DNA from 2 places in the Paenibacillus sp. JNUCC 35 genome. Region 1 is predicted to be linked to the other one. Evidence: riboswitches for the same ligand, from Rfam matches in the RefSeq annotation. Region 1 holds a riboswitch; the other holds the start of a gene.
The links. A riboswitch is a leader RNA that binds a small molecule or an ion and turns the genes downstream of it on or off. The one in region 1 is predicted to bind FMN.

Region 1 (7,770 bases):
TGGAGTTTGGTAAGTATTACGAAGGTCCAGAATCTGGATATGCAGAAGTTTACTCTAAAATGCAAGTTGACAGTATGCTTAGCTTTAAAGGTCTGGGTTTAGTTCTTAACAGTGACACAGTTAGAATTCATGTGGGTTTAAGTTTCAGAAAAGCTTTAAGGGAAGACAAATAATTATTTATTTCTCCCTTTAAATAACAAAAGAATTAAATATATATTAACTGAAGCAAATACGCAGAATAGATTAAATAAATAAAAATAAATAGTATAATTAAATTAAATTTGATGCTATATGGTTGAGATAAGTCGATTGGTTCCAGTAAGCAACTTTGACGAGGCTACTCACATCTCAGTAGACTATTTGAATTAATTCAAATTCATAACTAATGTAGAATGGATGGGGCTATCCCCCATCCATTGATATTATTTGATCTTAAATAATGATTAATGTGTGTCTTTAGGGCAGACCTACCCATGTGAGATTAGGAACAAAATATAGTTAAGAATTTAATATATATAGATGATAATGATAACTATTCGAAAATCTTATCAACTGTCCGTTTTTTTAATCATTTATATGACGGAGTAAAAGAGTAGTGCTTGATGCATCGAGTGAGTAAACAATTATCGGAGGTAATGGTGGAGCGGCGCCAGGATAATGCGCTAGTAGTTATTCCGTCGAGTGGAAATATGTCTATGCATGCTCCTACTCAAAAAGGAAAGAGCAAGGGTTGCCACAGGATCAAATGTGAAGTTTGGATTCCCGAAGAAGCAATTAAAAGAGGTGAAATAATGTCGGACAGATTGAATAGAACCTTGTGCTCAATACAGAATTCAGTCATTCAAAAAAGAGCCCGAAAAGATTGGCTATGTTATTATAACGCATCATGACAGCGTAACGGGCGAAGTTGTATCTTATTACGGAAACTAATAGATCACTACGAAATTTTAATTTTATAGAATAGACAGGAAACAAAAACACCCAAACTGGGTGCTAAGTAAATGTATCTTAAGATTAATTTTCGATTACAATACCGTTTAATTTGAGATTGACCAAGTTTGCAATTGTATCTCCTACAGGGCAAGTTTCTTCTACGAACTTAACGAATTCCTCAACTCGTTCTCTAGGCGCATCTGTTTTGATATAAAAAGTGTAACGAATGTCAGAGTATCCTGGACGAACATCTGCCTTCTTAAAGAATCCATCCAAATCCAAATCACCTTCGACTTCTACTCGAAAGTCTTCAAGATTTATATTAAACTTTTTAGCATATACTCTGGCTACAATTGATTGACACGCACCTAATGAACCAAGTAACACTTCAACTGGATTCATCCCAGTGTCCGTTCCTCCCAGACTTTTAGGTTCGTCAATAGTAAACTCAAAATTTCTTGAACTAACTTTTACAACTACACCTTCTTGCAAGTGTGCCGATGCCTTAAATGTTGTAGTAGCTATTTTACTCACTCCTTTGGATTAAAAAGATTCAAGATAATAATACCATATACGGCTTTTATAGTGTTGTTTTGAATGCACTCATACAATAAAATGTTACTTTTAAAGTTTTTGATGAATTAATAAATTGATGCATTATGTATATGTAATTGAGAATAGATTAGGTTAATTACAGTAGAAAAAATAATTACAAAAACGTGACTACCCAGAGGCTTTTAAACAATATAAACTATCATGTAGTAACAAAGGGGAGTTATTAGGTCGTTGTCAGATCGTACCAACAAAGAATGAAAAATGCATTGCTAATTTATTTGGACAATATGGATATGGAGTTCAAAAAAGACATACGGACTATATTGCATTGCGTGGAGCATTAAACGAATTAAAGTCTTTAGCGATGAAATCGGATCAGTCGATTGCTCTGCCGTACAATATTGGTTGCGGCTTAGCTGGTGGAGATTGGGATATAGTAGGACAAATCATTGAGGAAGTTTTCATTGATTATGATGTGACACTATATAAGTTCGAATGAAATACAGGCTGTTTGGTCGAACTAATATTTAGACAATAAAACTATGGTTTTATTGTACGAAGATATGAAGAAAGCCCTCTATTTGAGGGCGTTAAAGTCTTTATTGTATTTACATAGCACCAATTGTAGCAACCGCACTCATTTTACTAGCAGATAGCCAGGCATACGGGCTGTATACCATATTGGCAATATAACTATGACCATCTATAGCTATATTAGAACCATAATAAAAAGCCATCCAAGGTATCTTTGAACAATAAACTTTATCTTGATCTCCTAACGTATTGACTAGGCTGAACGTTGCGTTTGGATGAGTGCTTACATAGCTCTTTGCCCAAAACCCAGCATTAATAGCCTGAGAGGAAGCACCTGTCCATCGCATTACTTTAGTATTAGGGCGCTTCTTAAACCAATCGTCTAAAGATGTAAGTCCTGGATTGTAACCCGAGCCTTCAATGCTAACCGTTACACCATCCCAGTCGCCTACAATAGCTGCGTGCCCGTGTAGTCCAGAACTACGAGTATCATTTGTAACCAAAACGTCTCCAGGAATTACACTAACACTGGTTCCAGGATAAACACGTCCACCACCAGGAGGAACAGAGTAAACTGTATTGTCAGAAGTGGACTCGTTTGCAAATATAGTAACAGGAAAAATAAAAATCAGTGCCATTACTAGAGATAGTATTTTTGAAATATTTTTAGACATTCTAACTCTCCCACATATCTTATTCGCTGGCCAACTAGATAAATTTACCATATTAATATAATTGAGTCAAACATGCTTGTATTTACCTTTTAATTATTACTCAATATGCTTCTGTCCATTTCTGCTTGATTGATATATCTTTCCATCTGTATCTTCACTATAGTAATAAGTGTTTTCAGGTTCATCCTTAAATTGAACCGCAACTGCGTAATCATTAATACCAACAAATTTTTGCGCCTTAACTGTTTTGAATGTGTAGTCCTTTGCTTCAAAACCCTTGGTTTTAAGATGCTCTACTGTTCTTTTTTCAAGAGATTGACTGATTGCAGTGTTGATTTTTATTTCACTTCCGTAATAATCTCCAATAAAAAAACCTATAGCCAACATTAAGACAAATAACACAATAAGCCAAATTTTACGAATAGTTTTCACTCTCCTTGGTGTAAAAGAATAAAAATTCGAATAGAGGGAGCCTTGTGAAACGCACTCACAGGGCTTAGAGATGATTATTGAAACGCAATCAATATACTATATATAGTAAAATATGTAAAGTTCTATATTGGTTAATGAAAAGATAAATTGATGAACGGCTATTTATATAAATGAAAATATGCGATACATGAAGGCGATTTTACTGAAAGATAACTACACCGTTTATCATCTTCACAACGAACTTAGCAATCCAACAACAAGCATGGTTATGGATTCTACCACTAAGTTTAATTCAGTATTTAAGATTGGCAAGAGAACTAGAAATGAAGTATTTTTGTTTTTGATGGCAAATGGGTTAAGATAGAAGATCAATTCGAAGAATGGATCACAAGTTGTTTCATAAAAAAGTAAAAGAAAGAGAGCAGTTAAATCAAGCGATACACGATAATGAACGTCGCGGATTTAAAGTTGTACAAAAATGGGAACAGCCAAATATAAAAAGGACGGGTCGATAGCGCGTGTTATATTTTGTGCTAAGATGCTAAAAGAAGATACACATGGAAAATAAAAATCTAAAATTTAATATCAACAAAGCAGATCTGCCTCTAGTTTTAACAGTAGAACAAATTATTCAGGTTCTAGGCTTTGGAAGAAGGAACGAATACTAATTTTAGAAACCTCCGTTTCCAGTAAGACGGGTAGGTAAAACAGCTATGATAAACGCATCTAGAGACGTGATTTTCAATTGGTTAGAAGGCAAAGAAAGCAGGGCATAAGCCCTTGCTTTTTTTAATTTAGAGTGTTAATATTTCAATTACAGTTAAGTGTTTTTTCGGCAGGTTTTTGGTAGGATTTTGTTCTGAAACGGGATGATATCAGAGGTAACGCCAGATCATCAACGGAAACGAAGATTTGCTACAAACCTAGTGGTATCAAGGGTTTCGGGTAACGAAACGACTGCTAAAGGCCACCCAAAAAACATACGAAATTGAATATTGAACCTTCGGGGTAGGGTGAAAGTCCCAACCGGCGGTGATGGGTACGCAAGTACCCTAAGCCCGCGACTCCCGGCTTTTACGGCCGGGACTGACTTGGTGCGACTCCAAGGCCGACGGTAAAGTCCGGATGGGAGAAGGTGAAAAGCAGCTTCATTAAAATTTTCATTTTAATGAAGTCTGTTTGTCGATGCCCCCGTTGAACTTCCAGCGGGGGCATCGTCTCTTTTCGGAAGGTTCAATTCAAAACATTCCACAGGGGGTTTTTGAATTGGAGAATGCTTTAGGTCTTAACGGAAAGTCCGCATTAACGAAAGGAAAAGGGATCAACGGCATCTGGTATGTCGCGCTGGGCGCCACTTTGTGGGGACTCGATCCGCTTTTCCGCATCCTGCTGCTGAAAAGCTTAACATCGGCGCAGATCGTGTTCATCGAACACCTGCTGCTCGCCTGCTACGCGCTTCCGGTCCTGATCCGGTACCGCGAACAACTGACCGGGAAGCTGACGCTGGCTGTCATCGGCGCGCTGCTGTTCATTTCATGGGGCGGATCGGCAATCGCCACGATTTTGTTCACGTCGGCGTTTGCTCATGGGAGCGCGAATGCCGTGCTGCTTTTACAAAAGCTTCAACCCTTATTCGCAATTACCTTGGCGCGCGTACTGCTGAAAGAAGCTCTGCCGGCCCGATTTTTTAAATACATCTTTTTCGCACTTGGGGGCACGTATTTGCTGACGTTCGGGTTTCAATCCCCGTCGCTGGGGCTCAAAGATCTGGGCACCATGAGCTGTCTGCTGTCGATTCTGGCCGCAATTCTCTGGGGCGGGTCCACGGTCATGGGCAAATATTTGCTGCAAAAAAATCTCGATTTCCCGATCGTAACTTCGCTCCGGTTTTTACTGGCCATTCCGCTGCTGTTTATCGTGCTGATGGCGAGCGGGGACGCCTGGCAGCTTCATAAAGGAACGGGCGAGTGGGCGCTCATTGTTGTGAACTTGCTGTTCCAGGCGTTTTTCCCGGGGCTGATCAGCATGCTGCTCTACTATAAAGGGTTGTCCTCGACCAAGGCGTTTCTCGCGACGATCGCGGAGTTGTCCTTCCCGGCCGTCGGTGTTCTGATCAACTGGCTCGTATTCGATCAGGCCCTGACAATCGGACAGCTGGCCGGCTTCCTTCTGATCTGGTCCACGTTGTGGTTTATGGGACGCACCCCGGAAAGTAAAGCCGCCGCGTCCGGCGCCAACGAAAAGCTAGACGCTTCGACCGTTTAATTGCAACGCATCCCAAAGACTGCCTAATCGGCGGTCTTTTTTTATATCCACCGAAAGCGGAACTCCACTTGCAGGGAGCGAAAGAATTGACTTTAGTTGAACCTCAGACAGGTGTGCGGGAGAGTATAGCCGGATTTCCGGAAGGATGCTATGCTAAAATAAACACAATACCATTATTTTACATAATCCCGCTAAGTGAGGTGTACGGAAATGAAGCGCCCGGCTATGCTTGACGAGATTCATGCCCTTCATCCCAATGAAGCCAAGGGCCTGCTGCTGCAAATGCTGGAGCAAGCACAGCGTTACGACGAGCTGTTGGAGAAAGAACATGCCCTTCAAAAACAAATTTTAGAGATATGGAATGGACACTTGGCCCGAAAACGGGCGGAGAACGAGGGAAGAGCAGGCCATGTCCACATTGTGATGGGACTGTCCGAAGCGGGAGCTTTGAAATCTGCGCTCAGCAGCCTGAGCAGGAGGAAGGAAAGCGAGATCCTGGCGTTCAACGATTGTTTTTCCGAAGGGCCGATCCGGGAACTGGAGACGGAGGAAGGGCGGAAGTTCCGGCTGGAATGGATGTCCGAACGTTTCAAAGGGTATGGACACGCCCAGCTAACAGGGATCCGGCACGGTTCAGATACCATTCTGGAGACTATGCGCAGCTTACCCGCCGATAAGGACATTACAATCTGGACCGGTAATCACGCCCACGAGCAGATCGGGATGCGTCTTGCCCTGTCTGTCCTTCGCGATGCTCCGAATAACGTCTATATCGGCCATGTTTCGCAGCTGTATGAAGGGATAGCCGCTCGTTTCGATCCGGTGCCGCATTCTTACGCATTCGGCTTTCTTTCCATAGAAGCGATTGAAGAAATCGTGCGGCTGCATGAAAAGCGAAAGCAGCCTTTATCGGAGCAAGCAAGGCAAGAGTACGTCCGGGAATGGGAAGAGCTGTCGGCTTCCGATGCGAAGCTTCATATCTGGTCGGACGGCAAAATAGTAGCGGCTCCCGAAGACAGTTACGACGAGACGCTCGCAGCTCTTGTCGGTCAAATGCAGCGTGGCGGCAGCGATGACGAGGAGGAATTCATCCCGGCCAGCCGGGTGATTATGGAAGCGCTGGAGAGCTGGGGCGGCGCCGTTATGTTGGAGTTCATCGAATACCGGCGGCTGTGGACGTTGATTAGCGATGGACGGCTAAGGTTTAAAGGTGTGCCGGCTGCCATGCAGTCGTATAAAGTGGCGCTGGCCGAATCATCCTGATAGGCAGAAAAAGCAGTTCGCGGCAGTTGTCCGTTAAAGGCTCCCCGAATGCAAAAAGAAAGCGCGCGCGATTCGAAATCACACTAGCACGCTAAAATGCCGGGCGTGCTGAGCCGGCTCTGCATCGCCGGAGGCCAAACCCCGACAACGCCCTTCGGCACTCAAAAAAAGCAGGTTCCCCTCATCAATCGGGAACCTGCTTTTTTTGAGTGCTACTCGCCCGCGGCGGTTTTTTTCACATCCGACGCTTTGATGCCGCGCATAATGCTTACCTCGACGCGGCGGTTTTTGGACCGGCCTTCGGACGTGCCGTTTGAATCCACCGGCCGGTACTCGCCGTATCCGATCGAGCGGAATCGGCTCGGGTCGATGGCTTTATTTTCAAGCAAAATTTTCATGAAATTCAGGGCCCGCTTGGAGCTTAAATCCCAGTTCGAATCAAACTCCTTGTTGCTGATCGGCACATTGTCGGCATGTCCGGCCACTTCGATCCGGTATTTCGGATATTGGCTCAGCATATCGGTCATGGCCTGGGCCAGAAGGCGCGATTCCGGTTTGATTACGGCAGACCCGGAGGCGAACAGCGCTTTATCCTGGATCGTGATCATTAACTGATCGTCGTTCAGGGTCGTAGTCAGCTCGGAGCCCAGCTTGTTGTCCGTGATGTATTGATCGAGCTTCTGTTTAAGCTTCTCGAGATCGGCCTGCTCGGCCTCATACTGCTTTTGCAGCGCGTCGCTTTCCGACGGGTTCGGGTTGTCATGCTGCTTGAGTGCGGTACTGGTGTCCCGGTTCAATGGGATTTTGGCGGAAGTTTCGAACGTCCCGGTTCCCCCGGTAAAAGCGGAGTTCAAAGCCCGCATAATACTGTCGTATTTTTTCGAGTCCACCTGGCTGGAAGCGAACAAAATAATGAACAGGGCCAGCAGAAGCGTCAGAAGGTCGGCATAAGGGATGAGCCAGGACTCATCCAGATGCTCCTCATGATGTTCTTTCCTGTGCTTTTTACTCATCGTCCATACCCGATTGTTTCGAGGAGTCCTCGTCTTCACGCTGGGAGCTTGGGACGAATACGAGCAGCTTCTGTTTGACGGCGGAAGAAGAAATACCGGCC
Region 2 (7,770 bases), 630 kb from region 1:
TAATGCCAAAAACGTGACCACGATTTCCTCGCGGCTGCATTCCTTTTCAAAAAGCTTCGAGAACAGGAGCCGCCCGCCTTTATTGTGCAGAAGCTCCACCAGATCCACGATCCGGTCCTTCACGGATATTTCGTCCCGCCGGATTTTGGTGACCTGGTTGCGGTGCACCATCTTCCGAAGCGTCCGCTGGAAGGCCAGCATCAGGTCATTGACGTCCAGCCCTTTAACGGGATTCTCCTGCACCTGGGGAACGTAGGGCGTCAAGTCCTCGGGCTCGCGCGTAAACACAAGACTCCGCTCCACTTCCTTGTCGCGCAGCAGATCGGCAACCGCTTTGTACTTGCGGTATTCGATCAGCTTCTGCACGAGTTCGGCCCGCGGATCGAAGTCGTCCTCTTCGTAATAATCGAAGTCCAGATCGAGTACGGGAGGTTTCGGCAGCAGCATTTTGCTCTTGATCGCCAGCAGCGTGGCGGCCATGACCAGAAATTCGCTCGTCACTTCCAGTTCCAGCTCGTGCATAGCCTGGACATATTCCATGTACTGCTCCGTAATGTCCTTGATCGGGATATTGTAGATATCGACCTCGGACTTATCGATCAAGTGAAGCAGCAGGTCGAGCGGCCCTTCGAACGCTTCAAGTTTATACAGCATTTTCATGAATCTGCTCTCCCAAAAAAAGATCCCCGTCCTAAGTGGCCGGGGCTCCGAATCGCTTGCTAAGCGCTGTAGGGAGGCGCGAGCTCAAAACCGCGGTCAGCCCTGCAGCTGCTTCGTAAGATTAGCCATTTCTATCGCGGTAACGGCGGCATCCCAGCCTTTGTTGCCCGCTTTCGTGCCGGCCCGTTCAACCGCCTGTTCGATGGAGTCGGTCGTCAGGACTCCGAAAATAACCGGAACACCCGTTTTTAATGAAATGGCGGAAACGCCTTTGGCCACTTCGTTGCAAACATAATCAAAGTGAGGCGTGGAGCCGCGAATAACGGTACCCAGCGTAATGACGGCGTCATATTTGCCGGTTTCCGCCAGTTTCTGTGCAATCAGAGGAATTTCGAATGCGCCCGGTACCCAGGCGACTTCGACTTCGGTATCTTCCACTCCGTGGCGCTTTAGCGCGTCGAGCGCTCCGCCCAGCAGCTTGGACGTAATAAATTCATTAAAACGGCCTACAACGATGCCGTATCTCTGTCCTTGGGAAATCAGATGACCTTCATAATTTTTTACCACAATAACCGACTCCTTCTAGTATACAAATTGATGACGCAGATAAAAAGAGATTTTTAGAAAAAAGCATCAGTTTGGATCAAATTGGAGCAAATGACCGAGTTTTTCCTGCTTGGTATGCAGATATCTGGCATTATCTTCATTATGCGGCATCTGGATCGCGACTCTTTCGACGACCTCCAGTCCATAGCCTTCCAAACCTTTGATCTTGCGAGGATTGTTCGTAAGCAGGCGAATCTGCCGGATTCCGAGATCTTTCAGAATCTGGGCCCCTACTCCGTAGTCGCGCAGATCGGGAGCGAATCCCAGCTTGACGTTCGCTTCGACCGTATCGAGGCCTTCTTCCTGCAGCACGTAGGCCTTAAGCTTGTTGATCAGTCCGATGCCGCGCCCTTCCTGACGCATATAGAGCAGCACGCCCGCTCCTTCATCGTTTATCTGCTGCAGAGCGGCAGCGAGCTGGGGACCGCAGTCGCAGCGGTGGGAGTGGAACACATCTCCCGTCAGACACTCGGAATGCACGCGCACCAGCGTCGGGACCGAACCGTCGATATTCCCTTTGACAAGCGCAACATGCTCCTTCTGATCCAACTGGTTTGTATACGCGATGGCCTGGAACGTGCCGAAATCCGTCGGCAGCTTCGCCTCCACTTCGCGTTTGACCAGGTTTTCCTTTTCACTCCGGTAATGGATGAGGTCTTTGATCGTAATGATCTTCAGCCCGTGAATGCGGGCAACCTCCATCAGATCGGGGACCCGGGCCATCGTTCCGTCTTCTTTGATCACCTCGCAAATAACCGCCGCGGGATACGAGCCGCTCATGCGGGCCAGGTCGACGGCCGCTTCCGTATGACCCGCGCGGCGCAGGACGCCGCCCTTTTTCGCAATCAGGGGAAATACGTGCCCCGGCCTGCGGAAATGAAGCGGCTTCGCTTCCGGATCAATGAGGGCCCGGATCGTCCGGGAGCGCTCGTGGGCCGATATCCCCGTCGTCGTTTCCGCATGATCGACGGACACCGTAAAAGCCGTCCCGTGATAATCCGTATTGCGGGATACCATGGGAGGCAGGTCCAGTTCCTGCGCCCGTTCTTCCGTGATCGGGGTGCAGACGAGTCCGCGGCCTTCCTTGATCATGAAATTGATAACCTCGGGCGTCGTTTTGTCGGCCAGGGCAATGAAATCGCCTTCGTTCTCGCGGTCCTCGTCGTCCACGACGATAATGACCTTCCCTGCGGTCAGGTCGCTGACCGCTTCTTCGATCGAATGAAACGAATAGGTTTCTCTCTCTGTCATTTTGTTCCCTCCTTCAAAAAAATACCGTTCGGCTTACCGTCAGAAAAATCCGTTCTCCGCCAAAAACTTCTCGGTCAGCCCGCCCTGTCCGGCGCGGGAATGTGTCTTCCCGCTCGGACCCGTGCGGAGCAGTTTTTCAATATATTTCCCAAGCACGTCGCATTCGATGTTCACGCTGTCCCCGGGCTGTTTGTCCTGCAGAATCGTCTGGGCCAGGGTATGCGGAATGATTGAAACGGCAAACGTGCTGTCGGTCACGTCTATAAGCGTAAGCGAGATACCGTCGATCGTGATGGAACCGCCCGCGATCATGTAGCGGAGGACAGCATCGTCGTCCGGCTCCAGCCGGTAGACGACCGCATTCTCCTCCGGCGTTCTCGCCCGGATCCGGGCGGTGCCGTCCACGTGGCCCTGTACGAGATGGCCGCCGAAACGTCCGTTCGCCGGCATCGCCCGTTCCAGGTTGACGCGTGCTCCCGTCTGAAGCGAGGCCAGGTTCGTTTTGCGGTATGTCTCCGGCATGACATCGACGGAAAAGGTCTCCTTGTCATAAGCGACGACGGTCAGACAGACGCCGTTGACGGCTATACTGTCGCCGAGCTTTACATCTTCCAGCACCAGGCGTGCGCCGAGGGTCAGGACCATCGCCTGGCCCTGCTTGTGTATGCGGCGCATAACGCCGATTTCTTCGATTAATCCGGTAAACATGATGAACCCTCCTTCTCGGCGTACTGCGGGTAACCCGTGAGACAGACGTCTTCGCCGACGGTCTCGACGGTCATCCGCGCCAGCCGGATCGCCTCGCTCATGCGGCCGAATCCGGCGAACGACGCGTTGTCCGGCGCCTCCGGCCCGCCGCCGATCCATTTCGGGGCGAAAAACAGCACCGCCTTGTCCACCAGGCCGTTCTCCAGCATCGCCCCGCAGAGCCGTCCTCCGCCTTCCAGGAGGACGGAGGGCACCTCCCGCTCGCCCAGCAGCCGCATCGCGAGCGGGAGATCGACGTGCGGGCCGCTGCCGCACGCCAGCACTTCGGCGCCGAGGGCTTCAAGCTCTTCGCGCTTGGCGGGATCGGCGCCGGCGGTTGTCAGGATGAGCGTCGGCCGCTCATCCTGCTGCCGCAGCACCCGCGCGGACAGCGGCGTCCGGAGCTGCGAATCGACGACGATTCGCAGCGGATGGAGCGCCGGCACGGACAGCCGGGTGGTCAGCTCGGGATCATCGGCAAGCACGGTGCCGATGCCGACCATGATCGCGGCGTGGCGGTGCCGCATCGCGTGGACGAGCTCGCGGGCGGGCGCGCCGGTGATCCACTTGCTGTCGCCGGTTTTGGCGGCGATCTTGCCGTCAAGCGTACTCGCGGATTTCATCGTGACGAAGGGCAGGCGCGTCACGATGAATTTGTTGAACGCCTCGTTCAAGGCGTTCGCCTCGTCCGCGAGCAGACCGGCCTCCACATCGATGCCCCGGCTCCGCAGTCTCGCGATCCCCGATCCCGCCACGAGCGGGTTCGGGTCTACGGTCGCGACGACGACCCGGCGGATGCCGCTCTCGATGAGCCGGTCGCTGCACGGCGGCGTCTTGCCGTAATGGCTGCACGGCTCCAGCGTGACGTAAGCCGTGGCGCCTTCAGCTTCGCGGCCGGCCATCTTCAGCGCGTGCACTTCCGCGTGGCCCTCTCCCCGCTTCAGATGGGCGCCCATGCCGACGATGCGGCCGTCTTTGACGACGACGCAGCCGACGACGGGATTGATGCCCGTCTGTCCGAGCGCCGCCTGGGCCATTTGCAGCGCCAGGCGCATGTAACTTTCGTCCTGTAAAGGTTGAAACATGAGCGGTCTCCTTTCCGGGAAGGGAATTGGCTCTTCCCTCTTTTCTGCCTCAGCAGCGTTCCGGCTTGGTTCGTTCTGTGTGTAGTCTCTCCCGCATCGGCCAAAATGTTGAACCTGAAAAAGCCCCTGTCCGTTTCGGACAAGGGCGGTTTATGGAATAGCAAGAACGCGCGTGAAGCCAGTCTGCGGGTACGGGAAAGTACCTCCGATCCCCTTAATAAGGGAACGGATACGGGATTCTCCGGCAGGTATGCCAAAGAAACGTGCTGCTACCACACATTTCGGATCTTGCTTGCAGAAAGGACGTTATCGGAAATAACGGCAGTGGAAAGATAGCACAAGCTAAGGCCTCGATGGCCCGCCGTCCGGTCTCGCCGCTGCGTATGAACTTTAGAGCACAAATAAGCCGGCCAACCCAGGCCGCGTATGTACCTAAAAAAGCCCTTTCTGCGCGAATGCAGGTAAAGCTGCGTATGCAGACTGAATCGTTTCGTTCTCCTTCTCCCATCCAGACTTTAACTGTCGGTCTCGGACTCTCACCAAGTCAGCCGGGTTGTCCTGCGTTCGAACGCTTAAAAACAGACAAGCCGGGTCACGGACTGAGCTGCAGACCGGATAACCGGTACTGCGGCAACACCGCCGGTAGGGACTTTCACCCCGCCCCGAAGGATTGATTCAATCTTATTCGATTGTTGACTGAATAGTACCATTGTCATTTCCAAATTGCAAGTGTCAAGTTGACTAGTCCGGTCGGAAAACGGTATAAGCAGGGCCGAATCGGGGAAAGGCTGGATAAGTCTGTCCTATGGATGTCATGCGAAAAAAAGCGGAACGGGTCTCACATCAAGGAAGGATGCTTATGTCCCGTACCTAAATGGAGATTGCGGCGGAAGGACAGAAGGGTATTCCACCATCCGGATATTTAAGCAAGTGCCCGGAAAACCCGGACGATCATCTTATACGAAAGGGAAGCCGAATAAATGAAAAGGAACACAGACTTTACCCGAAAGGGCCTGAAGGCGGCCAAAAACACGGCGGCTGTCGGCTTTGCAAACCTATATCATGGCCATTCTGACGCGATCCCCGTTATTGTGCGCGGCCGTGTACTCCATGAGGGATTGGCAGCCTGCGGATGGGATAAAGCGCGGCTCTGGGACGAACTCGGTAAAGCCGGCGTGGATTCTCTGCTGGATGTTGCGTACGCGGAAATACGCCGCGATGCCCTGAACCTGAAAAGCCCCTGATCAGCCGCTTTCTTACAGCGGTTGTCCAGGGGCTTTTGGGTTCATTCCTTACACTTCGACGATTTCAACTTTCTCCATCGTGTCGCGGCCTTTGAACGCGTCCACATATTCCATGCCTTTGGTTACTTTGCCGAAAACCGTGTGCTGGCCGTCAAGATGAGGCTGCGGCTGGTAGCAGATGTAGAACTGGCTGCCGCCCGTGTTGCGTCCGGCGTGAGCCATTGCAAGCGTTCCGCGCTCGTGTTTGTTCGGGTTGATTTCGCAGTCGATCGTGTATCCGGGACCGCCGGTGCCGGTGCCTTGAGGGCAGCCGCCTTGGGCTACGAAGCCCGGAATAACGCGGTGGAAATTGAGTCCGTTGTAGAAACCGGAATTAGCCAGTTTCTCGAAGTTTGCCACTGTGTTCGGGGCATCCTTTTCAAAGAGGTCGATCAGCACTTCGCCGCCGCCTGCCATTGTGATTTTCGCTTGTTTTGCCATGTGGGACACTCTCCTTTTATGTATCGGTTCCTGCTTAGATTGCGGGGTACATGATTGTGAAAGCAATCTCTTTCATTGTACTCCATATTGGATGGATGTACAAATAAGCGTCACTTTTACGAGTCAGGTTCGTCCGTCTGTTAACGGGAACCGTTCACTATCTTTCGCTGCGCTGCAGCACTTTCCAAGCGTATAGAGTAAAAAAACAAACCGGAGGGAGTCCTCCGGCTTGTTTGGCCGTTATCGGGACGTTATGCCCGTCTATGGATGAAAATCAGCGGACCGGCTGAATTTGTTTCATCCGTTCCGGCACGACATCGTTGCGGACCAGATCTTCGTACGTTTCCCGTTTGACCGCCATGTCGGCCATTCCGTCTTTTACGAAAACGACGGCGGGTCTGCGAATCCGGTTGTAGTTGCTGGCCATGGAGTAATTGTACGCTCCCGTACTGGCAACGGCCAGTATATCACCCGTCTCGACGAGAGGAAGCTCCACGTCCCAGATCAGCATATCGCCGCTTTCGCAGCACTTGCCCGCGATGGAGACCGTCTCCTGAGACGGCTCCGAAGCCCGGTTCGCCAGCATCGCTTCGTACTGGGACTGGTAAAGGGCCGGGCGGGGATTATCCGTCATGCCCCCGTCTACGGAAACATATTTGCGAACGCCGGGAATATCCTTGTTCGTTCCTACGGTGTACAAAGTCGTTCCGGCATCGCCGACGATACTCCGGCCCGGTTCGATCCAGATCTCCGGCATCGGATAAGAAACGGCCTCGAAGCGGGTTTTGACCGCTTCCGCGATCGCTTCGACATAGGTCGACATCGGCAGAGGCGTGTCGCCTTCCACATAGCGGATTCCGAAGCCGCCGCCCAGGTTGATGACCGAGAAAACCACGTTCAGCTCATCCCGTACCTGCGAGGCGAACTGGGCCACCTTCTCGGCTGCCACCCGGAAACCTTCGACCTCGAAAATTTGCGATCCGATATGGGAATGAACGCCGAGCAGGAGCAGATGATTCGCCTCGGCGGATTCTTTGACCGCTTCGAAAGCGGCCCCGTTCCCGAGGTCGAATCCGAACTTCGAATCGATCTGGCCGGTGGAAATATATTCGTGCGTATGGGCTTCGACGCCCGGTGTTATTCTCAGCAGAATCGGTACGCGCTTGCCTTTCGAACCCGCAATCGCATCCAGCATGCGGAGCTCCGTGAAGTTATCGACGACGAAACAGCCGATTCCGGCGTCAAGCGCCATTTCGATCTCGGCCGGCGTCTTGTTGTTGCCGTGGAAGTGTATGCGCTCGGGAGGAAAACCCGCCTGAAGGGCCGTAAACAGCTCCCCGTCGGATACGACGTCCAGGGACAGTCCTTCCTCCGCTACGATGCGGCACATCGCCATGACACAGAATGCTTTGCTTGCGTAAGCAACCTGAAATTTTAATCCGGACGCCTGAAAAGCATCGACAAACTCGCGGCAGCGCCTGCGCACGAGCGCCTCATCCACAACATATAACGGTGTTCCATAGCGGGCGGCCAGTTCCGTGGTATCCACACCGCCGACTTCCAAATGGCCTAGAGCGTTAACTCGGCTTGTTCCATGAAGATGCATCGTCCGTTTCCCCTCTTCGTTATCCGTATCCATGACTGCTTCCGTCTTGTTTCTCCATTACATTATTAACTAAAGTAACACAATGTCACTT

Region 2: it holds a riboswitch for FMN, as region 1 does, so the genes downstream of both, ribD (bifunctional diaminohydroxyphosphoribosylaminopyrimidine deaminase/5-amino-6-(5-phosphoribosylamino)uracil reductase RibD) here and AC2TF6_RS16020 (DMT family transporter) in region 1, are expected to answer to the same signal.

What each region holds. Positions count from the first base shown of each region.
Region 1 is NZ_CM177771.1:3,537,737-3,545,506, reverse strand. Features, by position in the region: gene AC2TF6_RS16035 (OsmC family protein) at 1,015-1,458, opposite strand; gene AC2TF6_RS16030 (hypothetical protein) at 2,097-2,696, opposite strand; gene AC2TF6_RS16025 (DUF3139 domain-containing protein) at 2,793-3,128, opposite strand; FMN riboswitch at 4,124-4,269, shown strand; gene AC2TF6_RS16020 (DMT family transporter) at 4,395-5,393, shown strand; gene AC2TF6_RS16015 (DUF1835 domain-containing protein) at 5,604-6,656, shown strand; gene motB (flagellar motor protein MotB) at 6,869-7,669, opposite strand; gene motA (flagellar motor stator protein MotA) at 7,662-7,770, opposite strand, start outside.
Region 2 is NZ_CM177771.1:4,165,369-4,173,138, forward strand. Features, by position in the region: gene AC2TF6_RS18695 (segregation and condensation protein A) at 1-660, opposite strand, end outside; gene ribH (6,7-dimethyl-8-ribityllumazine synthase) at 757-1,227, opposite strand; gene AC2TF6_RS18705 (bifunctional 3,4-dihydroxy-2-butanone-4-phosphate synthase/GTP cyclohydrolase II) at 1,294-2,517, opposite strand; gene ribE (riboflavin synthase) at 2,557-3,225, opposite strand; gene ribD (bifunctional diaminohydroxyphosphoribosylaminopyrimidine deaminase/5-amino-6-(5-phosphoribosylamino)uracil reductase RibD) at 3,210-4,349, opposite strand; FMN riboswitch at 4,842-5,023, opposite strand; gene AC2TF6_RS18720 (hypothetical protein) at 5,330-5,593, shown strand; gene AC2TF6_RS18725 (peptidylprolyl isomerase) at 5,642-6,073, opposite strand; gene lysA (diaminopimelate decarboxylase) at 6,348-7,679, opposite strand.